2 regions of the Bacillus sp. Medicinal_06 genome follow, and region 1 is predicted to be linked to the other one. Evidence: riboswitches for the same ligand, from Rfam matches in the RefSeq annotation. Region 1 holds a riboswitch; the other holds the start of a gene.
The links. A riboswitch is a leader RNA that binds a small molecule or an ion and turns the genes downstream of it on or off. The one in region 1 is predicted to bind cyclic di-AMP.
Positions count from the first base shown of each region.

Region 2: another riboswitch for cyclic di-AMP. It lies ahead of AC1M36_RS10195 (APC family permease); the one in region 1 lies ahead of AC1M36_RS10355 (signal peptide protein).

Region 1 covers NZ_JBWYHD010000004.1:7,890-27,600, reverse strand. Annotated here, with positions in the region: gene AC1M36_RS10420 (sugar ABC transporter substrate-binding protein) at 1-723, shown strand, start outside; gene AC1M36_RS10415 (sugar ABC transporter ATP-binding protein) at 720-2,207, shown strand; gene AC1M36_RS10410 (ABC transporter permease) at 2,185-3,198, shown strand; gene AC1M36_RS10405 (hypothetical protein) at 3,253-3,486, opposite strand; gene AC1M36_RS10400 (patatin-like phospholipase family protein) at 3,572-4,426, opposite strand; gene AC1M36_RS10395 (MarR family transcriptional regulator) at 4,554-5,015, opposite strand; gene AC1M36_RS10390 (MFS transporter) at 5,165-6,373, shown strand; gene AC1M36_RS10385 (cupin domain-containing protein) at 6,620-7,174, opposite strand; gene kdpDN (KdpD-like non-kinase potassium sensor) at 7,296-8,441, opposite strand; gene kdpC (K(+)-transporting ATPase subunit C) at 8,505-9,083, opposite strand; gene kdpB (potassium-transporting ATPase subunit KdpB) at 9,103-11,196, opposite strand; gene kdpA (potassium-transporting ATPase subunit KdpA) at 11,219-12,883, opposite strand; gene kdpF (K(+)-transporting ATPase subunit F) at 12,903-12,983, opposite strand; gene AC1M36_RS10355 (signal peptide protein) at 12,980-13,084, opposite strand; cyclic di-AMP (ydaO/yuaA leader) riboswitch at 13,186-13,331, opposite strand; gene AC1M36_RS10350 (hypothetical protein) at 13,595-13,825, opposite strand; gene AC1M36_RS10345 (hypothetical protein) at 13,842-14,240, opposite strand; cyclic di-AMP (ydaO/yuaA leader) riboswitch at 14,334-14,481, opposite strand; gene thiD (bifunctional hydroxymethylpyrimidine kinase/phosphomethylpyrimidine kinase) at 14,763-15,575, opposite strand; gene AC1M36_RS10335 (thiazole biosynthesis adenylyltransferase ThiF) at 15,592-16,611, opposite strand; gene AC1M36_RS10330 (thiazole synthase) at 16,604-17,374, opposite strand; gene thiS (sulfur carrier protein ThiS) at 17,377-17,580, opposite strand; gene thiO (glycine oxidase ThiO) at 17,596-18,705, opposite strand; gene tenI (thiazole tautomerase TenI) at 18,698-19,318, opposite strand; gene AC1M36_RS10310 (ABC transporter substrate-binding protein) at 19,329-19,711, opposite strand, start outside.
Region 2 covers NZ_JBWYHD010000003.1:606,451-616,428, reverse strand. Annotated here, with positions in the region: gene AC1M36_RS10230 (TcaA 3rd/4th domain-containing protein) at 1-1,024, opposite strand, end outside; partial or broken gene AC1M36_RS10225 (M23 family metallopeptidase) at 1,257-2,117, shown strand; gene AC1M36_RS10220 (Nramp family divalent metal transporter) at 2,160-3,458, opposite strand; gene trhO (oxygen-dependent tRNA uridine(34) hydroxylase TrhO) at 3,998-4,972, shown strand; gene AC1M36_RS10210 (DUF1877 family protein) at 5,035-5,367, opposite strand; gene AC1M36_RS10205 (GNAT family N-acetyltransferase) at 6,046-6,249, opposite strand; gene panE (2-dehydropantoate 2-reductase) at 6,476-7,408, shown strand; cyclic di-AMP (ydaO/yuaA leader) riboswitch at 7,538-7,683, shown strand; gene AC1M36_RS10195 (APC family permease) at 7,830-9,656, shown strand.

The sequences.
Region 1 (19,711 bases):
AAAGCCTTACAAGCAAACATTCCAATAGTCGCATTTGATAATGATTTACGTTTACCTGGTGTAACCGTTATTGATCAAGATGACTATAGTCTCGCATGGAAGTCGTTAAAAACATTAGCTGAAGATTTAAATGGAAAAGGAAATATAGCTGTAGTATGGGTTGGCGGCTTTGCTCCAATGGAACGTCGCAGCGTTATCATTGATGCATTTTATAAACGTTATCCAAATATAAAAGAAGTAGCTCGATTCGGTACTGCTAGTAATAACACGCCACTAGATACACAAACACAAGTAGAAGCATTATTAAAGAAATATCCTAACAAAGGCGATTTACATGCTATTTTTGCTTCTTGGGATGAATTTGCCAAAGGGGCTGTAAAAGCACTTGAACAAGCTGGTCGCACTGATATAAAAGTATACGGCATTGATTTAAGCAACGAAGATTTACAATTAATGCAAAAAGAAAACTCACCTTGGGCTGCCACAACTGCAACTGATCCAGCTGAAGTAGGTAAAGTACAGGTACGCTTCCTGTATAAAAAAATTGCCGGCGAACATACGCCAGATATTTACTCGTTAGACCCATACATTGTAAAGAAAAATAGTTTACCTACAGAAAGTATCACTATGGAACAATTGTCTAAATACATAAGCGGCTGGGGAAATTCAAAAGATGCGTACTCACCTTGGATGAACAAATTAGAGAAGGAGAAAAAACGATGACATTCTCACTTCAAAACATCACACATTCTTATACAACTACCCCTGTGCTACAAGATGTTTCCATAGAGGTACAAAAGGGAAAAATTCATGCGTTACTTGGAATGAATGGTGCAGGAAAAAGCACCTTATTAAAAATAGCAACTGGCGAAATCCGTCCAGTTGCCGGCAAGATAAAAATTAATGAACAAACCATTTCTTTCACTTCGCCAAGAGATGCAAAAAAACATGGTATTGCTTTCGTTACACAAGAAGTAGATCACGGGCTTATTCCAAATTTGTCTGTATTAGAAAATCTACTAATCGATTATTTAGCACTAAATAGTAAAATTCTATTCTCAAAATCACAACTAACACAGCTTGCTAAAAAATATTTGCAAGCCGTGCACATCGATTTAAACGTTTGGGAAGATATTTCAAACTGTTCTTTACATGAAAAACAATTACTTCTTATTGCAAGAGCATTATCTAATAACACAAGTTATCTTTTATTAGATGAACCAACTTCTTCACTTGGGCCAAAAGAAGTTGAAAACTTTGGTAAGCTATTGCAGCAATTAAAGGCGCAAGGAATTGGAATCGTATTAATTTCCCATCGCTTATCAGAAATCAGAAAATTTGCAGATGTTGTAACTATATTACGAAATGGTACCGTTGCATTATCAGAAACGATCACAAAGATTACTGACCAAAAAATTGTTGAAGCAATGACAGGAAAACAGCTTTCAATTCCTGTAAATACAAAAACGAAGCAACATACAGAAGATATATTTCAAGTTCATCATCTTCAGTTACACAAAAATCGTTCTCCTGTTTCGCTTACTATTCGAAAAGGAGAAACAATTGTTATATATGGATTAATCGGAAGCGGGAAAACAACACTTGCGGAAACATTATTTGGTGCTCGCCATGCTTATCAAGCAACGATAAATGATAAAAATATAACCATTAAGACACCACGCGATGCCATTGAAGCAAAGATTGCACTTGTACCTGAAGAAAGACGAAAACAAGGATTATTCTTATCTGAAAACATTATAGAGCATATGAATTTACATCAATTAGGTTGGAAACAAAAAAAATTAGAAATCAGCTGTGCTGAAACGGCTATCACTTCTTTCAGCATTTCACCAAGTAATCCAAAAACTTCCGTCCATTCACTTAGCGGTGGTAATCAGCAAAAAGTTTCTATTGCGAAATGGACTGGCTTTAAGCCCAATCTCTTTCTTTTAGATGAACCAACAAAAGGTGTCGACGTAGCTGCAAAACAAGACATTTTTCAATTTATTCGGCACATTACAGAGAAGGGAAGTTCCGTTCTCTACTTTACAGGCGAACAGGATGAAGCATTACACATTGCTGATCGTATTTTAATACTAGTGAATGGAGAATTTATAGGTGAATACCTTCCTCATGAACTTTCACCTGAACAACTTTTACATTTATCTGAAGGGAGCTATTCCGTTGAATCTAGTTCACGAAACTAAAACGAAAAAAACATTCCTATCTACTAATCTTTTTTATCAATTTAGTACAATTGCTATTATTATAGGCGTGACAATTTTCTTCTCAATTGTAAATGATTCTTTTTTAACTTATAACAATATTAGTGACATTTTACGTTCCGTTTCTATCGTTACATTACTTGCAATTGGGGTCACCTTCACATTAATTGTTGATGGATTTGATTTGTCAGTTGGCTCTACAGCTAGCCTAGCAACAATCGCCTCTGCTGCATGTCTCGTTTTATATCGCCAAGAATTATGGATGACACTCCTTATCCCTATTCTTTGTGGCCTATTAGTCGGGTTGTTAAATGCACTACTTATTATTCGTATTAAATTACCTGACTTACTAGCTACACTAAGTGTCATGTATATTGTTAATGGCGTACACTTAACATTTTCAAAAGGATCTTCTATTTACGAAGGAATGTCTGGAGCAAACGGAACTGCTTCAGGACATTTTATTCCATCCTTTCTATTTATCGGTCAAGGGGCTCTTGCTAGCATCCCAGTTCCTGTTATTATCATGCTTACAGCAGTTCTCATTTCCTATCTATTTCTAGAAAAAACAACGTATGGTCGTTTCTTTTATATAACAGGTGGAAATCGCGAAGCTGCTAGACTAGCTGGAATTCCTACAGATCGTTATCGTTTATATGCTTATATGATTAGTGGTTTATTCGCCTCGATTGGTGGGATTATTTTGAGTAGCAGAATTGGAACAGGGCAAGTTTCAGCTGGCGCACCATTGCTAATGGATGCCGTTGCAGCTGCTTATATTGGCTATGCAATGTTTGGCGCAAAAAAGCCAAATGTAATTGGAACATTTCTTGGTTCTATCTTAATTGGAATTATATTAAATGGTTTAACAATGATGAATGTTCCTTATTATGCACAAGATATTATAAAAGGTAGTATCTTAATTGGTGCACTTGCATTTTCATTTACAAAAAAGAAGCTTACTCGCAAATAGCGAGGGAAACAAAAAGCCTTGGTTCACAAATTTTGAGTGAACCAAGGCTTTTTTCTAATACTCTTCATTCATTTGCAATTCTTTACTATACTTTTGAATCAAAAACGAAGAAATAAACATCACCAGTCCCGCGCTGAAACCAATGAGTTGATCTAATAAAAATTCATCATGAATCATAAAGCGTAATAGAAATACGCCGCCAAAAATAATCATTGCCAAATACCCAGTGTGCCGAAGTCCTTTATATACATTTCCCATATGTACCATTCCTTCAAATGTTATATCCATATTATACCACATATTGAAAAGTAATAGATTTTATATTCAATCTATTTAAAAAACAAGAAAACCTCTTTAAGAGGTTTTCCATCCATTAACTTTGTAAAAACGCCTGTAAATCCGCAAACTGTCTCGCAGCATCCTTATATCCTTGCTCATATAAATTTTGCAGTTTTTGTGGGTCTTTTTCCATTCGGTCTACTTGAAGTGGCACTTCTGGACGAATGACGAATAGATTGCCAGCTAATTCTTCTTTTTCAATGTAATGAAGCGTCTCATTGTATGTTTCATAGCGAGTTAGCATTGTATTTACAAGGTGTGGATATTTCTTATAAGCCTTCGCTGCAATCCATCCAAATTTTGATTTTTTCTTAGCATATCCATGATTTCTCGTTAAAATAACAACTGATTTCTCATAGCCATCTTTTTGCGCTTTTCGAACTGGAATTGGGTCCGAAATGCCGCCATCCAATAATTGTTTACCACGATAATTTACAACTGGTGCGATAAATGGCAATGAGCTAGATGCTTGTAGTAACGTCAATGCATCTTCATTTGTACCTTCTTTTTCAAAATACATTGGTTTACCTGTTTCACAGTCTGTCGTCCCTACTAGAAAACGCTCTGCACTATTAAAATATGTGTCAAAATCAAATGGCACGTGCTTTTCTGGAATTTCACGAAAAATAAAGTCCATATCAAATAGCTGTCGTTTTTTCCATAAATTTTTGTAAGATAAGTATCTTGGATGTGTTGCATAATCAATATTTACTGTTTTATTTCGATTTCTTTGTCTTGAAATATATGACGCCGCATGACAAGCTCCTGCTGAAACACCAATAATATATGGGAAATATAAATCCTGTTCCATAAAGTATTCTAGTATTCCCCCCGTATATACGCCGCGCATACCGCCGCCTTCTAATACTAACCCCGTATTTTCAAGCATTGTTTTCTCTCCTCTTTATATATATAGACTCTTTAATTATTCATCTTGTTAAGTATCTCTTTCTATTATATACGAGTCTCTCCAAAAACCATATTCAGAAGGCTTAATGCGAGCAGAAATTATTCCTCTACTTTTCTAAATGCGCTCCTACATCCTTTATAAACCTTTGAATCAATGACAATTCCTCTTCTGTATATTGACTTAAAAGTAATAGCCACTTCTCTTCAGCTTGTTGATGAAGTGTCTCATGTGCTATATAAATTTCATTTCCACTATCTGTTAAACGGAAAAATATTTCTTTTTGATTATCTAGCATTTTCATCTTTTCAACAAATTGTTTATGAAACAATTTTGTACAAATTTTAGAAATGGCTCCCTTTGTCATTCCCATCTCTTCCGTAATCGCTGTCACATTCATTAAACCTTTTGTTCCTATGCATTGAATTACGTGTAGTTCTGATAGAGACATACCGCTTACACCTGTCTCACGAAGAAACCGCTCATCATTTTCCTTCATATGCTCTTCTTTCTTATGAACAAGTGTGCGAATATCCGAAAGTATTTCTATTTGCCTTAATGTACGGTCCAAATCGGATCCCCTCCATAATACGGTTTAAGTTTCCATAGAAACAATTTAACTATATACCATTGTAAAATCATTTTTTTATCTTTACAAGTGAGAAAATAATGTTAAAATTAATTTAGTTTCCGAGGAAACTAAATTAAGGAGGGTTTATTATGAGACATTCATTATCTTCATCAAGATTAAACTCCATTCTATACATTGTTTGCCTGAGTGCTCTATTAGGTTCTTTTGCTCAAAATATTTACACACCTATTTTACCAATGATTCAAGATTCCTTTCACACCTCTCTTTATCTTGTAAATTTAACTGTCTCTATTTTTACTTTTGTTCTTGCCATTATGCAGCTTATTTATGGACCATTCATTGATACAAAAGGGCGAAAATATATTTTGATTCCTAGCCTATTCATCAGTACAATCGGTACCATTGGCTGTGCTTTTACAGCAAATATTTATATATTTCTTATTTTCAGAGCCGTTCAAGCAATAGGAATAGCAGCCATTCCTGTTGTAGCTGCTACCATTATTGGTGACTTATTCGAAGGAAAGGAACGCGGAAAAGCGATGAGTCTTTACCAAATGATACTTGCCCTTGCTCCTGCTGTAGGTCCTCTCATAGGCGGTTATCTTGGAAATATAAATGGTCACGTATCTATTTTTCTATTCTTATCTACAATTGGTGTATTCCTGTTAATTGTAAATGTTACATTGCTACCAGAAACAAAACCCGCTCTGCCTAAAACAGCTAAAAAAGCTAAGCCTTATCGGAGTATTTTAAGAAATAACACTGGATTTTCTATCGCAATCATTGGCTTTATACAGTTTTGTATTTACTTTTGTTTTCTCGTTTTTTTACCTAGCATACTCACAAATTTATTTCATCAAAATGCAGGTGAAATTGGAATGATATTTGTACCAATGTCCTTATGTATTATGCTAGGAAGTTATTGCTACAAGTTTTTACAAAGATTCCTTACTACAAAACAAGCTTTACTGATTACTAGCTTTTTCAATATCATATGCGTCATTCTATTCTCTTTCACATACCATCTAAGTATTCCCACGGTTCTCCTTGTCATATCCCTATACGGTTTTAGCATGGGGTTATCCATGCCGACACATACCACTTTATTAACAGAAGAATTTGTAGAAGAAAGAGCAACTGCCATTGGAATTTATAACTTTATTCGTTATATTGGAATGGGCATGGGACCAATTGTAGGTGGTTTTCTATTATTTAATCAAAATTACTTTTGGATCTTCTTTACAGGGGCAGTTCTTTTTCTAATCGTGGTCTTATATTCGATGAAAAAGCTAGCTCATCATCCTGTAAGAAACGCAGAAATTCAAAAGGCTAAATAACAAGCAAAAAAGAGAGTATCCGAGAACAGCTCTTTTCCTGGACTTAGACATTCTCGCTTTATGTAGTTTTTGAATAAAGTCTGATTAAAAACACCCCACAAACTTATATTTTAAAGTATATAAGAAGACTCCATTTTGAAAAAAGATTGATCAAAATGGAGTCTTCTTCAGCAAATTTAAATTTTTTTATAAAAAGTTTGATCGTTTTAAGATACGTTTTATCGAACATTAGCACCTATTAGTTGATTAGTAATAGCGGCTTTCTTCAGTGGCAATTGCTTTTGTTTCATGAACTGTACCATACGGATGCTCTGGCGGTGCATAGATAGCGTAAATTTTAAGTGGTATATTACCCATATTGGTTACATTATGCCATTTTCCAGCAGGTATCATAATCGCATAGTCATCATAGGCCATTTCTTGAAAATCTAATTTATCTTTGCTATCCCCCATTTGAACAAGCCCCTGACCTTCTTCAATACGTATGAATTGATCAGTTGTCGGGTGGACCTCTAAACCGATATCACCTCCAACATGAATACTCATCAGAGTCACCTGTAAGTTTTCCCCTGTCCATAAAGCGGTGCGGTAAGTATTATTTTGCTTAGTAGCTTGGTCAATATTCACTACAAATGGTTTCGGTCCATAATCTGTTAATCTGCTGCTTCCGTAATAAGGATTCCAGTTGTTATTGTTCCTATTACAATAATAAGGATTCCAATTATATATCCAATTGTTGTTATTCCAATTGCTATGCATTGGATTTTCCCACTGATAGTGATGGCATGATTTACGGTACATATTCATGCTCCTCTCATGATTTCATTTACCTTTTATCCTATGCAGCTGCCTATTTATATGGATGCAAAATGGGGATAAATGGGCAGTAATAGATGATCAAACTTTATTTCAAAGAAACACTTTACACTCTTTGATCAGCAACAATATGAATATCAATATGCTTCGTTTGCCTCATAATTTCATTTACAATAGATCCTTTTCTAATTTCTTCCCATCTTGTTCTTGCTGATTGACCGAGTAAAATTTGAGTGACCTGTAATCGTTTTGCAACTTCAATAATGACATCAGCTGGTTTTCTTCCTTTTGCTTCTTCCAACAAAAACGTAGCATGAAATTGATTCGTCAATGATTGCCACTCATCAATTGTTTGCCTTTTGCTTACCGATAATGATTCTATCTTTTCTCTTTCAACATTTAATACATATAATTCAGCATTTAATCGATCTGCCATACGCCAACCACGCCGTATTAATTTCTCTGCTGTTGAACTATATTGCACACAAACGAGAATTTTTTCCTTTACACCTATTGGATCCATTACCGATTGGCTAATTTTATCATCCATATCGTCTGCAACTTCTCTAAGCGATAACTCTCTCAAAGCTCCTAAATTATTAACTGTAAAAAAGTTTTGTAAGCTTTTCTGAATTTTTTCTTCCTTATATATCTTTCCATCAATTAATCGTTTCCGCAGCACTTCCGGTGTTACATCAACAAGTTGAATCTCATTTGCTTTTTGTAAAATAAAATCTGGAATGCGCTCTCGTACTTTTACGTTTGTAATTTGTTCTACAATATCATGAACGCTTTCTAAATGTTGGATATTAAACGCTGATAATACTGATATTCCCGCCTCTAATAGTTCTTCTACATCCATATATCTCTTTTTATGTTTTGATCCTGGGATATTGCTATGTGCTAGTTCATCGACAACAACTACTTGTGGTGCTCTCTTTATAATCCCTTCTACATGAAGCTCATAAAATACTTTTCCTTTATAGTTTATTTCTTTTAAAGGGACTTTTTCTAAATCAGCAATTGCTTCTTCTGTCTCTTTTCTTCCATGTGTTTCAATTAAACCAATGACAATATCAATGTTCTCTTTTTTCATTTCCTGCGCATCAAACAACATTTTATAACTTTTTCCTACTCCTGGAGCAGCACCTACATATAGCTTCAATTTCCCTCGATTCATTCTCCTTATTTCCTCTAAATATTCCTCTGGTGATCTTCTTTGAAATGTGGGTTCATCATTTTCAGCGTACATATTCTTATCACATCCTTACAAAACGAACTACCTCAATCGATATGGATTGAGGTAGTTTATCTATTATTTTGTTAGTTTTTGCACTTCGATGTTTAACTTTAATACATTGACACGTTCTTCCCCATATAAACCAAGTGCACGACCTTCTGTATGTGAAGCAATCATATCTTTTAATTTGTCTTTTGAAATTTGTGTTTCTTTCGCAACACGATCCACCTGTGCGTATGCGGATTTTGGACTAATATCTGGATCAAGTCCAGAAGCTGAATTTGTAATTAGATCCATCGGCACTTCAGTTACTGGTACAGAAGGATTATCTTTTTTCCATTTTTCAATACTTTGTTCTGTACGTTGCAGTAGTTCCGGATTAGAAGGCGCATAGTTATTAGATCCAGAACCTTCTGCTTTATACTCAATACTGGATATACGCCCTTGAAAATATTTTGGAGATTTAAATTCTTGACCGATTAATTTAGAACCAATTACTTTACCTTTATCATATATTAAACTTCCATCTGCATTATCCTTCATCGTTATTTGTGCAACCCCAGTTACCGCAGATGGATAAATCAATCCACATAACACAACAAGCACACCAGTTAAACGAACGACGGGTCCTAAGAAACTTTGTTTTTCTGTCATGAGTATGTCCCCTTCTCTATTAAATGAATAGTCCAACGACTAAATCAATGAGTTTAATACCGATAAATGGTACAAGTACACCGCCAAAACCGTAAATAAATAAGTTACGCGAGAGCAATGCATTCGAACTCATCGGTTTATAAGAAATTCCTTTCATTGCTAGCGGAATCAACATTGGGATGATGATTGCGTTAAAAATGAGCGCTGAAAGAATGGCTGAAAATGGCGAATGTAACCCCATAATGTTTAATGCTTCCATTTGCGGAATTGCCACTGTAAACATTGCAGGTATAATCGCAAAATACTTCGCAATATCATTTGCAATACTAAATGTCGTTAATGCACCACGCGTCATCAATAACTGTTTTCCAATTGCTACCACTTCAATAATTTTCGTTGGATTGGAATCTAAATCAATCATATTCGCTGCTTCTTTCGCCGCCGCTGTACCACTATTCATCGCAAGGCCAACATCAGCCTGTGCAAGTGCCGGTGCATCGTTCGTACCATCACCCGTCATTGCAACTAATTTTCCTTTTTCTTGCTCTGCTTTAATAACAGCTATTTTATCTTCTGGCTTACATTCTGCTACAAATTCATCTACCCCCGCTTCTTTGGCAATCGTTGCCGCTGTTAATGGATTATCACCCGTACACATTACGGTTTTAATCCCCATTTGACGAAGTTGTTCAAATCGCTCACGCATACCCGGTTTTACAGTATCCTTTAAATAGATTAAACCGAAAATACGATTCCCCGCTGCAACCGCAAGTGGTGTTCCACCTTCTTTTGCAATCAAATCTGCCTTTTGATGTAAATCTTTCGGAATCGTTCCACCTTGAGACTGCACCCAATCAACGACCGCTCCAACAGCTCCTTTTCTTACCTTTACTCCATCGTTTAAATCAACACCACTCATTCTTGTTTCTGCTTTGAATGGAACAAATTCTCCTGTTTCTGCTTCTGACGCATTGTAAGAAAGACCTTTTGAGTTTACATACTCAATAACGGAACGGCCTTCTGGTGTTTCATCTAATACAGAGCTAAGCGCCGCCCATTTTGCTAATTTTTCAATTGTTTCATTTCCGGCAGGTAACAAAGTATGCGCCATACGATTCCCAAATGTAATGGTACCCGTTTTATCTAAGATGATCGTATTGATATCCCCTGCTGCTTCTACTGCTTTCCCGCTCATTGCAAGTACATTAAACTTTGTGACACGATCCATCCCAGCTATCCCAATCGCAGATAACAATCCACCAATTGTTGTTGGAATTAAACAAACAAGTAAGGCAACGAGAATCGATGTATCAATTTGAAAACCTAAATAATTCGTAAATAACGGCAGTGTGACAACTACAATTAAAAAGATTAATGTTAAGCTAGTTAGTACTGTATTTAACGCAATTTCATTTGGCGTTTTTTGACGTGTTGCTCCTTCGACTAACGAAATCATTTTATCTAAAAACGACTCACCTGGATTACTTGTAATCTGTATCGTAATTTCATCACTCACAACCATCGTTCCGCCTGTCACAGAACAAAAATCGCCGCCCGCTTCTTTCATTACTGGGGCTGATTCCCCTGTAATAGCGGATTCATCTACCGATGCTAAACCGCGTATAACTTCTCCATCACCTGGGATCATCTCGCCTTGTTTCACAAGAACGATGTCACCCTTTTTCAAACTAGATGCTGAAACTCTCGTAACCTCTCCATTTTCTTTTACAATATTAGCAAAGACATCTTTTTTCGACTGTTTTAACGAATCAGCTTGTGCCTTTCCCCGTCCTTCTGCCAACGCTTCTGCAAAATTTGCAAAGAGAACTGTAAATAATAGAACGAGTGTAACTGTTATATTGAACCATAATGGAACATTTGTTGATAAGCTCGGTACAATTGATAAAATCAATGTAATGAAAAAGCCAATTTCCACAACAAACATAATTGGATTTTTAACCATTTGCTTCGGATTTAACTTTACAATGGATTGTTTTAAAGCAGTTGATACAATATCACGATCCATTGTTTTCGCGCTTCTTATTTCACCATCTTCTCGTTTTGGAGATGGCACGGCTTGTATATGCTTCTCTTTCACCATAGCTGGTCTCATGTTTATTCCCCTCGCTTCTTTCTTATAGAGTTAGAAACTCTGCAATTGGCCCTAATACTAATACTGGGAAGAATGTTAATGCACCAACAATAAAAATTGTGCCAACGAAAATTCCACCAAATAAACCGTTATCCGTTCTGAATGTTCCGACTGTTTCCGGTACTAATGTTTTCTCTTTCAATGAAGCTGCCACTGCAAGCATTGTGACTAAGCCAAAGAAACGAGCTAAATACATCACAAGTCCGGTTGAAATATTCCAAAATGGTGTATTATCTGCTAATCCTTCAAAACCAGAACCATTATTTGCTGCCGATGAAGTAAATTCATAGATTACTTGTGTAATACCATGGAATCCTGAATTTGTAATTGCATCCGTGCCTAAACTTGTAGAAAAAGCAATCGCTGATGCACCCAAAATTAATAATGGTTGGAATAATAATGTTACTGCGATTAGCTTCATTTCTTTTCCTTCTAGCTTTTTACCAAGAAACTCTGGTGTACGTCCGACCATTAAACCTGAAATAAAGACCGCAATCATCGCATACATCATAACATTTATAAATCCTGCCCCGACACCGCCAAACACTGTATTTAACAGCATATTCACAAGTGGTAACATCCCGCCAATTGGCGTAAATGTATCATGCATCGCGTTAACCCCACCTGTTTCAGAAGCAGTTGTTACTGTCGCAAATAAAGATGTCATTACTGTTCCTAATCGAACTTCTTTCCCTTCCATATTCCCCTCTGTACTATCCATTCCTAAATGATTTAATACTGGATTTCCTTGTAATTCAGCCGTTACAACTGTACCAAATCCAATAATAAACATCATGAGCATGGATACAAATAAAATTCTTCCTTGTTTTTTACTGCCTATCATTCTTCCATATGTGAATGGAATTGATGTTGTAATCAACATCATAAGCATCATTTGTAATACATTTGTAATTGCTGTTGGGTTCTCAAAAGGATGTGCCGAGTTAACCCCAAAGAATCCTCCACCGTTATTCCCTAGCATTTTAATAGATTCTAAAGATGCTAACGGACCGCGCGGAATCATCTGTTTTGCACCTTCAAGTGTATGTGCTACCGCAGTGCCACTGAACGTTTGTGGCATTCCTTGTGCTATGAATACAAGTGCCATAACAAATGCGATTGGCATTAACACCCTTATAATTGATCGAACAAAATCAACGAAGAAATTTCCTAATTCTTTTCCTGCTAGACCACGAATAAATGCAATTGCTAACGCTAATGTTGTCGCTGGTGCAGTAAACATCATAAACGTAATTCCAATCATCTGTGATAAATACGACAAACCACTTTCACCGCTATAATGTTGTAAATTTGTATTCGTCATAAAACTAATTGCTGTATTAAATGCAAGTGTAGGTTCCATACCCTCCACTTTACTTGGATTTAATGGGAGAATACCTTGCAATCTAAAAACAAGATAAACAAATAGAATCATAAGTCCATTTGTTAACAACATCGCTAATGCGTATTGTACCCATGTCTGATTACACTGCTTTATACCACCACATTTAAAAATGACTCCTTCAATTGGTCCAAATACTTTCTCTAATGTTTTACTACCTTGAAACGCTTTTTCTAAATAAGCCCCCATCGGTTTCGCTAGTAGCACAAATAATAATATCGTTACGATAGCTGCCACCCATACCATCATCGCCTTTTCCCCCTAATTAAAACTTCTCCGGATTTAATAACGCATAAACTAAATACACAGTAATCGCTGCTACAATAACTGATAAGGCAATCATCATGATTGCTTCCCTTCTTTCACAACTTTATCTGACCAGCTCGTAAGCCCTATCATCGATGCTACTAATACAACAAAGATTCCGATTATCACTACATCTAGCATTCCAATCCCTCATTTCAAAATGTTAAAATTTACCATTTACCTATCAAAAAAAGAACACTGAGGCTCTACTCAGTGTTCAAAAATGAACAACACAAAAGTAAACCTCCTCTCCAAACGCTTACGAGGTTAGCTGTCGGATTCGGGCCTAAAGAGTAGCCCTACTTTCGTAATGAAAGATTCACCCCAAGTGACAATGCACAAAATTGGTTCCCCCGCTCCAAATAATTGGACTCAGCGATATCAGGTTGTTTTTGGAAATTTTTATGAACAATTTATGAATGTAAATATACTCCTCTCTATTTCACTTGTAAAGAGGAAAATTACCTAAAATAAGAAAATATCCCGCCGTTTAAGCGTTTACATTAAGGGTTTTTAATATTTTCTCATCTGTTTCCTTGTCTTTCCTTTCTTTTTCATTAATCATCTTTTAAATATGAAAGAAAAAAGAGCGAATGATTTTAAGTGTATAGTTTGTAACACTTAAAACTCGCTCTCTTTTCTATTCAAAACTTATTCTCTTTGTAAAAATGAACGTAAATTTCTCCCTCGAATATAAATTTGTGACAGCTCCACATGCAGTTTCTCATATTCAATAATATCCGCTTCTAAATACAAATTATCTTTCGATGGCAAGACTATATATGGATCTGGAAAAATAGGATCTTGCATGGCTAATTCTTGAACTCGCTCCAATGATACCGCCCAACGATTTGCTATATCCTCACGTAATAACACCTTCATCTTCACTTCCTCCGCCCTATTCAAAAAATAAAAAAGAAATGTTATCACAATTTGTAAACACTACAAATTTAGCTCCAATTGTTTCATAGAGCCTTACGGGATATCGTTTATTCCTTGTAACAACTGTAATAGGCGCTTGAAAAGAAAAGCGAATGCGCTCCGTAAAGAAACTAACCGTTGGAAGTTCATCTCCTAGTAAGATTACTTTTTTTATTCCGTTACAAATACTTGTTATATTTAGTTCCTTATTGCAGTAATACGTTGATTCAAAGCCATATGCTCGCACTTCATCTGCTATTTGTTCATTTGCTGTAAAAATAATTAAATCACTTTGAAAAGATATTAACTTTCTTAAACTATTTACTTTACTTTCTTCCCCTACACAAACGAGTGTTAATTCTTTTTCCTCATCCATGTACATCTTCCTCCTTAGCATAAAAGAATTCGAATATAGATTGATATTCTCCTATACTAATCAGACCGATGAAGCGATATATCCATCCATGCACCATCCTCTCCCAAGACGCTTACGAAGTTAGCTGTCGGATTCGGACTTTGAGAGTAGCCCTACTTTCATCATGAAAGATTCACCCCTAGTGACCATGCACAATTTGGTTCCTCCGCTCCAAATGAATTGGACTCAGCGTTACAAAAAAAGATTCTGGCTGATATAATACTCCTAAATATGGAAAAAGTAAACAACAAAAAAGCCAGTTATATGACCGTTAAACGGGAGAGATAGAATTTTTAGCAAGAGCGCTGTAGAGAAAAATTGGCAAATGAAATTTTATCGGCGCAAATCCAAATATATCGACCGTTTCTCAACATATATCAGCGATTTTTTCAATATATCGGCGATTCGACAAAGGATATCGACCGCGCGACAAATAACGACAAAAACAGGAGCCTGCTAGCTCCTGTTTCCGAATACGAATATTTATACACGTGTTTCTTGTCGTTTATATGCAAAATGATTCGTTGGTCCATGACCACTTCCAATATTTAATTGCTGTTCAATTGCTATGCTAATAAACTGTTTCGCTTCTTGAACCGCTTCTTCAATCGGATACCCTTTTGCAAGTCCCGCCGTTACAGCAGATGCAAATGTACAACCACTACCATGCGTTTGTTTTGAATCAATTCTTTCGCTTCTAAATTCAACAAACTGCTGACCATCAAAAAGTAAATCAATTACTTCGTTACCTTGGTATTCAGCATGTCCACCTTTCATAAGAACATACTGAGCACCTAATTTGTGCAATACTTTTACAGCTTCTTTGCTATCTTCTATATTATGAATCTCCATTCCTGTTAATACTTCTGCTTCCGGTACATTGGGAGTTATAACTGTGGCAATTGGTAGTAAATATTCCTTTAATGCTTGCACAGCTTCTTGTTGTAATAGAGATGCTCCACCTTTTGCAATCATAACAGGGTCTAGTACAATATTATTCCAGCCAAATTTTTTAATGTTTTCTGCAACAACCTTAATAATTTCGCTACTAAATAGCATACCAAGCTTCACAGCATCTGGTGTTAAATCTGTACCAATAGAATTTAATTGCTCCTGAATCCCTTCTATTGCAACTGGATATACACCTTGCACACCAAGTGTATTTTGGGCTGTAATAGCAGTAATAACCGTCATTCCATATACACCTAGCTCTTGAAATGTTTTTAAATCTGCTTGAATCCCAGCACCACCGCCGCTATCAGATCCAGCAATTGTTAAAGCTTTATTCACTTTCATCTCACTCACCCTTTTCCTATCCAAAATAACGATGGTAAATTGTTTTTGCTTCTACTATATCTTTCGTTCCATGTACAAGAACCCGGCCATCTTGAAACGCAACTAGTCTCTTATCTTCAACCGAAAATGATAATAAATATGGATTCACCATTAAATCAGTTACACGATCGCGCAGCAGTTCTTTATACCGTTCAAAATCTAATTGTTCTTTATGGGGAGGTCTAATTTGAACTGTATTTCTCCCGCATAAAACTGCAGTTTTTGACGTATTATCCTTATTTAAATACGGATACACAGCTTCCTCACCACATGAAGGACAATTATGTTTTCGAAGTTTTTGTACATTCATACATGAATATTCATTTTTCCATACATCAAACGATACAAGCTCTTCCCTAAGTGCCTCATCATCTCCTACTAAAAGTTTAAGAGTTTCCGTTACTTGGTGAGAAACAACGAGAGATACAGCAGGTGAAATGATCCCTGCTGTATCACATGTCGCTCCGCCAAGCGGGATGGATTGTAATAAACAAGATAGACACGGAGTCTTTCCTGGTAAAATCGTATAAGAAAGACCGTAGCTTCCTACACACGCCCCGTAAATCCACGGAATAGAATACTTTTGTGATATATCATTAACGATAAAACGTGTTTCAAAATTATCAGTCGCATCAATCATGATATCAACATTTTTAACGAGCTCTTCTAATTCTTCAGCTGTTACATCCTGGACAAGAGCCTTTATCGTTACATGACTATTAATTGCTTGCAAGCGCCTTTGGGCTGCTATAGCCTTGGGAAGATTATTTTCTACATCCTCCTCACAATATAGCTGCTGACGTTGTAAATTACTCCAATCAATATAATCGCGATCGACAATTGTTACACGGCCAACACCAGCTCTCACAAGCATCTCTGCATTCGCACTACCAAGTGCTCCCGCCCCGATAATTAGTACATGCTTTTCTCCTATCTTTTGTTGCCCTTTTTCTCTAATTGGAGAAAATAGCTCTTGGCGAGAATATCGATTATTCAACTACACTCATTCCTTCTAAAGGACTACTTGCCGTCGCGCAGCGCTTACGTGCAATACGCCCTGCTTCAAATCCTAAGCGCCCTGCATGAATACCTAGTTTCATTGCGGATGCCATTTTAATAGGGTCTTTCGCGCCTGATACAGCTGTATTTAATAACACGCCATCTGCTCCCAATTCCATTGCAAACGCAGCATCCGCTGGGCTACCAACACCAGCATCAACAATAACTGGTACTTTTGCTTGCTCAATAATAAAGCTTAAGTTTAATGGGTTCACAATGCCAAGACCTGAACCAATTGGTGATGCACCAGGCATAATCGCGTGAACACCAAGCTCTTGTAATTTACGAGCTAATACAACATCATCTGATGTGTAAGGAAGAACGATAAAACCTTCTTCTAGTAGCATTTCAGAGGCTTTTAATGTCTCTACTGGATCTGGTAATAACGTTCTGTCATCTCCAATAACCTCTACTTTTACCATGTCACAAAGCCCTGAAGCTTTTGCTAATTTCGCAATACGAACTGCTTCCTCAGCATTTTTCGCTCCTGCTGTATTTGGTAGTAATGTATACTTTTTCACATCAATTTTTTCTAACAAATTCGGTTGGTCTGCATCAAATATATCCATACGACGTACTGCAAATGTTAAAATTTCTGCTTCTGATACTTCAATTGCTTTTCTTTGTACATCATAATCTGAAAATTTTCCTGTTCCTAATAAAAGTCTAGAATTGAATGTAAATGGTCCAATGTTTAACATAATCAACCGCCTCCTACGAAAGTTACAATCTCAATTTGGTCTCCATCAAAAACAGATACGCTTTGATGGTCTTCTTTTGTTAAAATATCTGTATTGCGTTCTACTACAACAATCTTTGTATCTAATCCTAAATGCGTAAGCAGTTCTGCTACTGTCTTAACACTCCCAGGTACCTCTACTTGCTTACCATTAATTTTTAAGTTCAAGCTTCCATCCCCTTTCTAAACCGTTTTAGAAAGCAATGAATCTAGTAAATGACTCCCCTGCTTTCCTTCTATTACATCTGCCATATATTGACCAGAAACAGGACTTAATAAAATTCCGTTTCGGTAATGGCCTGTACAAGCATACAATCCCTTTATTTCCTCATGCGCTCCCATATAAGGAACTTCGTGATTAGATTGCGGGCGTAACCCCGCCCAAGCACTTTCCCATTCTGCTTCTTTCAAAGCTGGTAAGATTGTATAAGCACGCTCTAGTATTGAAGTGATACTTTCTGGTTGTACAGATTTATTAAAGGTATGAGGCTTCATTGTTGCTCCAATTACATAACGTCCACCACGTTTTGGCGCGATATAAAATCGTTCTTGAAAAATAGGAGATTTTAGTAGGGGTTTACGGCTCTTTACAGCAACAACTTCTCCTTTCACAGGGTATGTACCCCACTCTTTATCAAAATGATGAAGAAGTTTTGTGCTCCATGAGCCCCCGGCAATTACTACCTTTTCACATAGAATCATACCTTCATTCGTAATAATCCCTACTACTCGATTGTTCTCTATTTTGATATCAAATACTTCTGTTTGTTCATATATATCAGCTCCAGAAACGGCTGCAGAATGCGCAAATGCTTTCGTAAGTTCCGGCGCAGTGACATGACCATCTTTCGGATAGTATACAGCCCCCATAATGGATGAAGAGAGGAATGGCTCTTTTTCACGAAGCTCATCCCCGGTCATAAAATATGATTCTTCACCTGTTTTCTGTTGCCAGCCCATAATATCTAGTATTCTTGCCTTCTCATCTTCAGTTTGAGCAATACGATAGATACCTTTCTCTTCATACCCAATATCAATACCCGTTTTTTCACGTAACGTTTCTGCAAGTTGCGGAAATATTTCACGGCTTTTCCTAGCAAGCTCAAATAGTGGATCATACGCATCCCACTCCGCCTGTACACCAAGCAAACCTGCCGCTGCTTTAGAAGCTTCAGATGCAATTCTTTGTTTCTCAACAATCACCACTTGGTATCCTCTTTCCGCTAGAAAATGTGCAACTGAACTACCCATTACACCACCGCCAATAATGGCTACATCATATACCTTACTCATGATTTTCCGCCCACTTTCTTATTGTTTCCTTATACAATCTTGCTTTCTCGTATGGAGTACGATTACTGACAATTCCAGACATAACAGCAATACCACTCACACCAGACCGAAGAACCTCTGCTGTATTTTCAGGTGTTACCCCTCCAATAGCTGTAATCGGTATCGTTAATCGCCTTGCCATATCTGAAATTTCTTCTAATCCTCTTGCCGGAACGCCCCTCTTACAATCCGTTGGAAATACATGGCCATAAACAAGAGAATCTGCACCGTTTTTGAAAGCTGTTATCGCTTCTTCCAAAGAATGCACAGAATACCCAACATGCAAATACGAAAACTTTTCTTTCACAGACCTAACATCTGCACTTCGATATCCCAATTGGACGCGAGGGATATGTAATAAAATTGCAATATCGATTCGGTCATTTATCACAAGCTTAGATGCTGGAAAGCCCCTCTTTAGGAGACCTTCCACACCTTCATACAACTCTTTCGTACTTTTTTCTCGCTCACGAATATGCAAATAATCAATCTCACTCTCAATTTGCATCGCTACATTCGTTAACTCTTCGAATGTCATCTGACCATTTGAGATAACATGGAGCTCGCCTTTCATATTCACTCGCCTACTTTAAAATATTTTCAAATAATTCATTGGCAGGAATGCTTTCTTTTGTCATTCCTTTTTCTTTCAACCATTTATTTTGTTTTTCCCATGACTCTTTTGTGTCTGATAAAAATGGCTCATCTTTCGTTTCCATTTTCTCTAATAAAATTTTCATACTTTCTTTTTCAACTTCCGGAACAAGCGGGAAGTTTTCTTTTTCTTGATGATCTAATAAAATATTTAGTGCTTCATCTGGGTTTTTCTTCATGAAGTCGTAGCCCTTTTTCGCACCACGTAAAAATGCTTGTAATGATTCTTTATCTTTCTTCAATGTTTTATCACCTGTGACAAAAACAAGTTCATGATAATTTGGTACACCATACTCAGCTGGATTAAAGTATG
Region 2 (9,978 bases), on a different contig from region 1:
CGCCTTTAAAATAACGTATATTACCATCATAACGTTCAATGGTTTTTGTGTACTCCAATTTCAAATGATCTGATACATTTGTTAACTGATTAGGGTCTTTGTTTACTTTGGCTGCGATTGAATTCTTGTAAAAATCATTTATCACTGTTGTAATCTGTTTTTTTATGGTCTCATCTACTATTGGATTGGGTGCTAAATTATATTGCTTTTTCGATTTGATTTCAACTTTCTGTAGTTCACTTTTCCCTTTACCCCACGGAAATTCCGTTACTCCTTGTAACGTAATGCCATCTTTTACAGGGCCAAATTGAACATCATCTTCAATTTCTTTTGTTTTCTTACCATTTACCAATAAAGTGGTTGGAATATCGATGCTAACCGGTACTGTTTCACCGGAAAAGTTCAAACTCGCTGTTTCCTCAAAATCGTCTATATCAAAAAGTGTGACCTTTTCTTGATCCTTAACAGTTACATAATCAAAATTTTTTTGCCCTTTAATAACGTATACACCCGGTCCAAATGTACCTAACATGATTGATTCCTTATCCATGTCAATATTTTTGTCATTTAGGATAACTTTTGCTCCCTTTTCTCCATTCACTTTTAGCTTATATCCTCGTGCTTTAAGAATGTATTTATCGCCAAATAGGCTGTCTTCTTTGGTTATGTAAAATGGACCGATACTTGAAATACTATTACCAGGATATAATTGGGAAATTTTATTATTCGATATTCCTTCAGTTTCATAGTAACTTGCCTGTGCATTTAATAACATTATTTGATCTTTGAAATCGCGTTCTTCTTCATTCAAGTAATTAATAATACTTTTAGCGCTATTTTTATCCCATTGTAGCCCTTCATCGACCGTAACCAAATCCATCAACCCTTCGGCATCCCCACTTCTAACCTTTTCTTCAAATTCAGCTGAAAGATCCGATGGGGAAGGTGATTTGCCTATTACTAAAAAAATAATAATTAATACAGCAACAGTTGGTATTCCAAAGATTAATAATTTCTTTTTCATAAAATCCCCTCCTCTAATTCTCATCATTCTTATAATATGTGGGAATCTTCAGATTCATAATGGATATTTAGAATTTTAAAATCTATAAAAAAATGATGTGGAGTAACTTTATTGCTACTCAACAGTTCCTTAATCCGCCTTTCAGTTCAGACCTTCTTTTCACTATAAAAACACCCCTTTAGATAAACAGATCCAATGGGGCAAAACGTCGCGACTTTATTTAAAACATCGCATCTTTTTTATAAACTTCGTGACTTTATTTCAAATCCACAGTAGTGTAGCTATCTTTGCTTGGTGGGGAATACAAGCTTTTAGTTTCTTTTCCATCGTTATTTTAATCATCATAATAACTACAATTAGTTGGGATGTGTTTTCTAGAAGTTGTATAGATAAAATAATTATTTTTATTTTGGTTTTATCTATAGTTGGGGCTTGGCCAGCAGGATGATTTGTTGGAATAGGACAAATTGCTTACCCGGCCGATGTTTATTCAATAAAGCCAAAAGTCATGGTTCGTTTGCCATTGAATCAAGCTGTATTAGTAGGATGGGGAGGGGATGAGCTGGATACGAATTATCACGCTTGGGCACCTAATCAACGCTGGGCATACGACCTTCTCATTCCGCCAGCTGGTATAAAAAGCTCGAAGTTAGAAGATTACGGTATATATGGTGCGGAGGTAGTAGCTCCGGCTTCGGGAACAGTTATATCGGTTCATAATGATGAACCGGATTTGAAACCAGGAACTGATGATTTTGATTCGATGACAGGTAATCACATATATTTACGCTTAGAGGAAACTGGAACATACTTAATCCTTGCTCATTTGCAGAAAGGATCAGTACAAGTGAAAGAAGGGCAATATATAAACGAAGGAACAGTGATTGCAAAAGTGGGGAATTCAGGGAATTCCAGTGAACCGCACCTACATATACACCATCAACGACAAGATCCATCTAAGACGAGTTTGTTTCTTTCAGAAGGATTACCATTGTATTTTCGAGATATAGAGGGAACAGCTATGCCAAATGGAGGAGTCCGTTTGAAGGATGGTAAAGAGGTATCGATAGGGGATGTCATTTCACCTAAATGAAACAAAAAGGATGTGATACAAATGTGTATCACATCCTTTTTGTTATTGTCCTGTAAATGTTTGATACAGTAAGAAAATATTTAAAGCGATAACTAACGCAGCAATTAGCCAAGCAATTGTATTTGTAATACGATGATTCACTAGCGCGCCCATAATGTTTTTGTTACTTGTAAACAGAATAAGCGGTACTAATGCAAATGCAATCCCAAATGATAATACGACTTGACTCATAACGAGAGCGTAAGTTGGATTTACCCCTAAAGCGATAATAACAAGAGGTGGGATCATAGTAATAAATCGTCTTACATATAAAGGAATATGCATACGGATAAATCCTTGCATAATAATATCACCAGACATTGTACCGACGGAAGAACTAGATAAACCAGCAGTTAATAATCCAATTCCAAAAAGGCTAGCTGATACAGGGCCAACTAAGTTGCTAAACTCATTAAAAGCAACGTCTAAATCTTCAACATGTAAGCCGTTTTTGAAGAATAGAGCGGCTGCTACGATGAGCATACTTGCGTTAATTGCTCCAGCAATCACCATTGCGATAATAATATCAATGAATTCGAAGCGGAAAATCTTTTTTCGTTGTTCATCTGTTGTACCGACTACGCGGCGCTGCGTTAAAGCAGAATGCAAATAAATTGCATGTGGCATGACTGTTGCACCTAAAATCCCAGCTGCAAGTAAAATACTATCTACACCTTGAAATTTAGGAATAAATAGCCCTGAAAGAAGGGGGCTTAGCTCTGGTTTTGCGTAAAATACTTGTACACCAAACGCTACAACAACGATAAAGACCATTCCTGTAATAACAGCTTCTAATGGACGAAAGCCTCTGCGCTGAAACTCGAGTATAATAAATGATCCAACTGCGGTAATTAAAGCAGCGGGTAACATTGGAATGCCAAACAATAAATATAACCCTAAAGCCGCACCGATAAATTCGGCTAAATCAGTAGCCATAATCACGAGTTCACCTTGTATCCATAAGCCAATTGAAACGGGTTTTGGAAAGTGCTCACGAGCGACTTCAGGAAGGTTTTTTCCAGTTGCAATCCCGAGTTTTGCTGATAGTGATTGAATTAAAACGGCCATTAAATTGGAAGCGAGAATGACCCAAAGTAGTAAGTAACCGTATTGTGATCCAGCTGCAATATTTGTAGCAAAGTTCCCAGGGTCAATATAAGCAACAGATGCGATGAATGCTGGTCCTAGAAAAGGTAATAATCTCTTTATTCCTTTTGTTTCACCACTTAAAGCGAGTTGAGCAGATTGAACTGTTGTACTTTGTGAAGGAGCTTGTTCATCTTTTGTTATAGCTTTATTCATAGTAGTTTTCCCCTTTAGTTTCTTAGCTTAATGCAATCATTGTATGTATTCGTATTAGTTATTTCAATACATTTAAATATTTTTAGTTGATGTTTTTATTTGAACATAAGTGTTTCCTTAATGCAAATTATATGACTTAACGCAATAAAAGGTGCATTCGAAATAACTATGTAACAAAAATAAACGAGGAAGCCTAAATACAGTTATAACTTTTGGAATTGTAGGAGAATAAAGAGAGTTGACCTATAATATGGAATGGAAAAGGGTGTTTTTTAATTGTAAAATAGGATTCACAGCATATTAATTGCTGGAAACGAATTTGTATGTTATATAATATATTGGGATTACATCACAACCGTAGTGGATTGTTATGTAATCTCGTTTTTCATTTGCGTTAACTTCTGGGAAAACATTGTAAATAGGAGAAAGTTATTTGAACAATAGTTAACATATCTTTTCTTATTCTTATATGTTCCGATATGATCGTTAACTTATACATGATTTTAAAATATCGAATTTAGATAGGTGGTAAAAATAAAATGTTAAATCCAAAACCATACAGAGTGTTATTGTACTACATGTACACAACAATTGAGAATCCGGAAGAATTTGCAGCTCAGCATTTAGAATTTTGTAATTCACTTGAGTTAAAAGGAAGAATTCTTGTGGCAACAGAGGGAATTAACGGAACTGCTTCAGGTACTATTGAACAAACAGAGAAATATATGGAAGCAATGAAGAACGATCCACGTTTTGAAGGGATTGTATTTAAAGTAGATGAAGCGGATGAGCATGCGTTCAAAAAAATGCATGTGCGTCCTCGGTCAGAGCTTGTTACACTTCGCCTAGAAGATGATATCAATCCGAAAGAAACAACAGGTAAGTATTTAGAACCAAAAGAGTTTTATGAAGCAATGCAAGAAGAAAATACAGTTATCATTGATGCAAGAAACGACTATGAGTTCGATTTAGGTCATTTTAGAGGTGCAGTTAAACCTGATATTCACTCTTTCCGCGAATTACCAGATTGGATTAGAGAAAATAAAGAAATTCTCGAAGGTAAAAAGATTTTAACGTATTGTACAGGCGGTATTCGTTGTGAGAAGTTTTCAGGCTGGTTAGTTCGTGAAGGGTTTGAAGATGTAAGTCAGCTTCATGGCGGAATCGTAACATACGGAAAAGATCCAGAAGTACAAGGTGAACTTTGGGATGGTCAATGTTACGTATTTGATGAGCGTATTGGTGTACCAGTGAACCAAAAAGAACATGTTATTGTTGGAAAAGACCACTTTACAAAAGAACCATGTGAGCGTTATGTAAATTGCGCAAACCCAGAATGTAACAAACAGATTCTATGTTCTGAAGAAAATGAGGCGAAATATTTACGTGCTTGCTCACACGAATGTCGTGTCCACCCGCGTAACCGTTATGTGAAAGAACATGAGTTAACAGAAGAGCAAGTGGCTATCGCATTAGCAAAAATTGAAGAAGAAAATCAAGTGAAATTAGGATAATCGTTCACTTTAATAAAAAATGGATCTTCTCGTAAAAGAGAGGATCCGTTTTTTATTTCTATTTAGATAATGAAAAAGATTACACATTGCTTGTTTGCAGCAGCTTGTTCATATAGTTCTTGAATTTCTAAAAAGTAACTATAGGTATATTCTAATATTTCATCTGGGCCATCATCTTCAACAAGTGGATAAAGTTGTTCATCCATTAATTCTTGAAAGTTGAACATGTTGTTGAAATCAGATTTGTTTAAATCTTGTATTGCAGAATAAGCCTCTTCGACTTCACTAGCTGTAAGATAAAACGTACCGAGAGAATCGTTATCTATGATGGAATCATTAAGTGGTACGACATGTCCAAGTGGTGGTTCGCCTCCGCCAATTTCACCACATAAAATAAAATGGAGTAATTACCATGACTTATCGATATCTAACTCAGCTTCTTTAAAATAAATATCTAACTCATTGGTTTTGATTTTACTTAATTCTTCATCTGTAACTAATATATACTGTCCAATCATCCCCATAATAGCCAGCTCCTCTAAAGATTTTGAATTTAGTATATCATTTTTTATAGGTATGGATAGAATAAGTACTTTGAAAATAAGGGGAGGAAAGGGTATTTCAACTCCTTTTTAAGGGATGAGGAAATACAGATTACTTCTGGTGAATCAACACAAGAAAAGTGTTTAAATAAAAGAGTAGGTCATAAAATTTTTTGACTTACTCCTTTTATAATTATTCATTAAGAAGCTAAAACTTAATTGTTATAAGGATGTTATGGTTTTTTTTGGATTTTTATTTTTTATGAAGATATTTTCTTAGTCTCGTTAATTAAAGTTTCACTTTATTAGTAGTTAGATTTCATATTGAACAAGTAATGAATCAAAAATCTCCATTTTCGTATTATTGATATTTGCTAAAAAGAAGAGCAGCTACTTACTCTTGTTATAATCAGATCTTGTTAAACCGTAAACAACAGTATCTTCATATACTTCCCAGTACAAACAACTTTGTTTAAATGTTCATTCTTGTGTCAATCCCAATTTTGCATGACTTTAGAAGAGGCAGGGTTTTTAGTGAAAGCTGTCCCCCTTATCCATAGCTGTATGGGTAGAGGGGATCCACTCTTCTGCCCAGCCATCTGGATAAGGGTGAGGAATAATTGTAGTAGTTTTCGCCACCTCTTTATCTCCTGCTAATTCTTGAACTTTAGGAGCATCATTTAATTCAAATGGGCGTATGGTTAATCTCTTAGATAAGAACATTGGATATTGCATTTCTTCTCATCCTTTCTAACTATACAAGTTTTTACTAAGTGTATAATACATAAATTGAAATGTGACTAATCTATTCGTTAATAACATAATGAATAATATTATATAGTATATAGCCCTTAACTTTTGTTAAAAAGTTGAATTTTCTGTTTGTTTGATGGATCAGATGTATAATATAGTTATGCTACAAGGATGTAAAATTTTCATGTTTGGAAAAGAGGAGTTTTATATGCGTATTTTAGTATTAGGAGCTGGAGGCGTCGGAGGATATTTTGGTGGACGTTTAGTAGAAAAGGGGGAAGATGTCACTTTTCTCGTTCGTAGTAGGCGAAAACAACAATTAGAAGAAAAAGGTCTCGTTATTCGGAGTACGAATGGAGATTTTTCATTTCAACCCAAATTAGTAACGAAAGAAGATGTCGTTTCTCCATTTGATGTAATTTTATTCTCAACAAAGGCATATCACTTAAAAGAAGCAATACTAGATTTGAAGCCGTTTGTAGGTGATCATACAGTTATAATTCCGCTACTAAACGGTATTGCTCATTTATCACTTTTACAACAGGAGTTTGGTGAGGAAAAGGTTAGTGGTGGTTTATGTTTTATAGAGACAACTTTAAACGATGAAGGAGAAGTCGTACAAACCAGTGTTGCTGATAGACTTGTGTTTGGAGAAATGAAACACCATGATTCAGCAAGGATACAACAAATTGCTACAGTATTAACTGGAACGAAAGCGAGTTTTGTTCTAAGTGAAAATATTTTGCGAGATATGTGGCATAAATATTTATTTATTACAGTAATGTCAGGTGTGACGACGTTAATGCATGCACCGATAGGACCGATTCGCGAAAGTGATGGTGGCCGCGATTTTCTTCGAAGTGTATTTGAAGAATCAGCACAGATTATGAAAGTATTTGGTGCTCCGATTCAAGAAAATATTGTTGAGGAACATATGAAGACAATTGATAAAATTTCTTATGATATGAAGTCATCTATGCAGCGAGATATGGAAAAAGGTTCGTTAATTGAAGGAGAACATTTGCAAGGATATTTATTAAAATTAGCAAAACAACTTCGTGTAGATGCACCATTATTGAAAGCGGTCTATCAAAATTTAAAAGTATATGAAGAAATGACTTTAAATAAAGAACCGGTATAGTTTTTATAGCACCGAAATGATTGAAGGATAGAAAAAGTATCATTACTTTTCTATCCTTTTTGTATTCGGCGGGTGAAAATTTTTGTTTACTTTTTTAAAATAAAGGAGTATTATAATCCACAGTTTCAAATTTCTAAATCGCTGAAACCGCATGGTACGGGGGACCCGTTTTTATGGATTATTGCATAATCCAAGGGGTGAATCCTTGAAAAAGGTAGGGCTACTCATAGGCCCGAATCCGACAGCTAACCTCGTAAGCGTTATATTGAGAAGGAAGGTGGAGCTTGTGCGACAAAAAAATTGATGTCTACAAGTCTATTTGTTATGGCTTGTAGACATTTTTTTGTTTTCTGAAAAGATAGTTTATTAGCTTTAACTAGCAAAGAATTGTTCGTACAAAATTATTGGAGAGTGGACAGCAGTGGTTTCATCTATAAAAAGATTTTTAATTGGAAGACCGTTAAAATCAACCGAATTAGGAGAGCAAAAGCTTAACAAAAAGAAAGCGTTAGCTATTCTTTCTTCTGATGCTTTATCATCAGTGGCATATGGTCCAGAGCAAATATTAATTGCCTTAGCGACAGTGGGTGCGTTAGCATTTTGGTATTCCATTCCGATTGCAATAGGAGTATTAATTCTGTTAACAGCTTTAATTTTATCTTATAGACAAATTATTTTTGCGTATCCTCACGGCGGGGGAGCGTATGTAGTATCAAAAGAAAATTTAGGTGTGAATCCAGGGTTAATAGCTGGAGGATCCTTATTAGTAGATTATATTTTAACAGTTGCAGTAAGTGTATCGGCAGGTACAGATGCGATTACATCTGCCTTTCCTAGTTTACATGAACACAATGTAATTATTGCGATTATATTTGTATTATTTATTACAATATTAAATTTAAGAGGAGTAACAGAGTCCGCTTCTGTTTTAGCATATCCAGTTTATTTATTCGTTTTAGCATTATTTATATTAATAGGAGTAGGAATATATAATATTGTAACTGGTCACGTTTCACCAAATTTGCATACGCCAATTGGAACACCAGTTGCTGGTATCAGTTTGTTTTTGTTGTTAAGAGCATTTGCATCAGGTAGTTCGGCTTTAACAGGTGTTGAAGCAATTTCTAATGCAATTCCAAACTTTAAAGATCCAGCCCCTAACAATGCAGCAAAAACATTGCTGGCGATGGGGGCTTTACTGGCTGTTTTATTTTCTGGAATTGTTTATCTAGCTTATTATTACGGAATTACTCCTAGCAAAGAAGTAACCGTAGTTTCACAAATTGCTGAGCAAACATTTGGACGGAATTTTATGTACTTTTTTATACAAGGTACAACAGCTTTAATATTAATTCTTGCTGCTAACACCGGCTATTCAGCATTTCCTTTATTAGCAGTTAATCTTGCGAAAGATAAGTTTATTCCAAGAATGTTTACGATTAGAGGCGATCGATTAGGCTATTCAAACGGTATTATCATACTTGGAATTGCTTCTATTATTTTAATTATTGCGTTTCAAGGTCAAACAGAACATCTTATCCCGCTATATGCAGTAGGGGTATTTATTCCATTTACGTTATCTCAGACTGGAATGGTAGTAAAATGGATTCGTGAAAAGCCACAAGGGTGGATTTTGAAATTAACAATTAATTTAACAGGTGCCGTTATTAGTTTTATCGTTATGAGTATGTTCTTTTTAACTAAGTTTGCACAAGTTTGGACTGTGCTTGTTTTCTTACCTGTTATCATTTTTATTTTCCATCGAATTAAAAAACACTATGAAGCAGTAGGAGATCAGTTAAGCCTTAAAACTTGTGAATCAATTGTGCCAATCGAAGGGAACGTAATCATCGTTCCTGTAGCCGGTATGACTCATGTAGTAGAAAATTCATTGAATTATGCAAAGTCTCTTTCACCAGATCAAATTATCGCCGTATATGTTGCATTTGAAAGAGAAGATGAAAAGAATTTTGAAGAGAAGTGGAAGAAATGGCAGCCTGAAGTTAGACTGGTGACACTTCACTCTCATTACAGAAGTATTATTCAGCCACTGACCAAATTTATTGATACAGTTCAATATAAAGCAAGTGAATCAAATTACCGGGTTACTGTAGTAATACCGCAATTTATTCCTAAGAAAGGCTGGCATAATATTCTTCATAACCAGTCGAGCTTATTAATTCGTGCATTCTTGCTTTATAAGAGAAATGTAGTTATTACGACGGTACCTTATCACTTGAAAAAATAAAGAATAATAGATTTTTTTGATAGCTTTACTTGGGTAAAGCTATCTTTTTATATTTGCGGAATAATGTATATACTATGCATAATTGCATATCGGAGAAATAATTATATTAAAATAATTTTATTTCGAATTAATAAGCAGGGCTTTCTATTGTTATTTATGGGGATTTAAAGTAGATGAGCCTCTTTGATTTTATTGTGGAATAAGGACATGAACTTTTGAAAATAAAGGGAATTAAAATACTTCTTTACGATGAAAAATAGCTGTGTTTAAATGAGGCTACAGTATAAAACTTGAATTTAAATAAAGTGACTTGTTCATACTT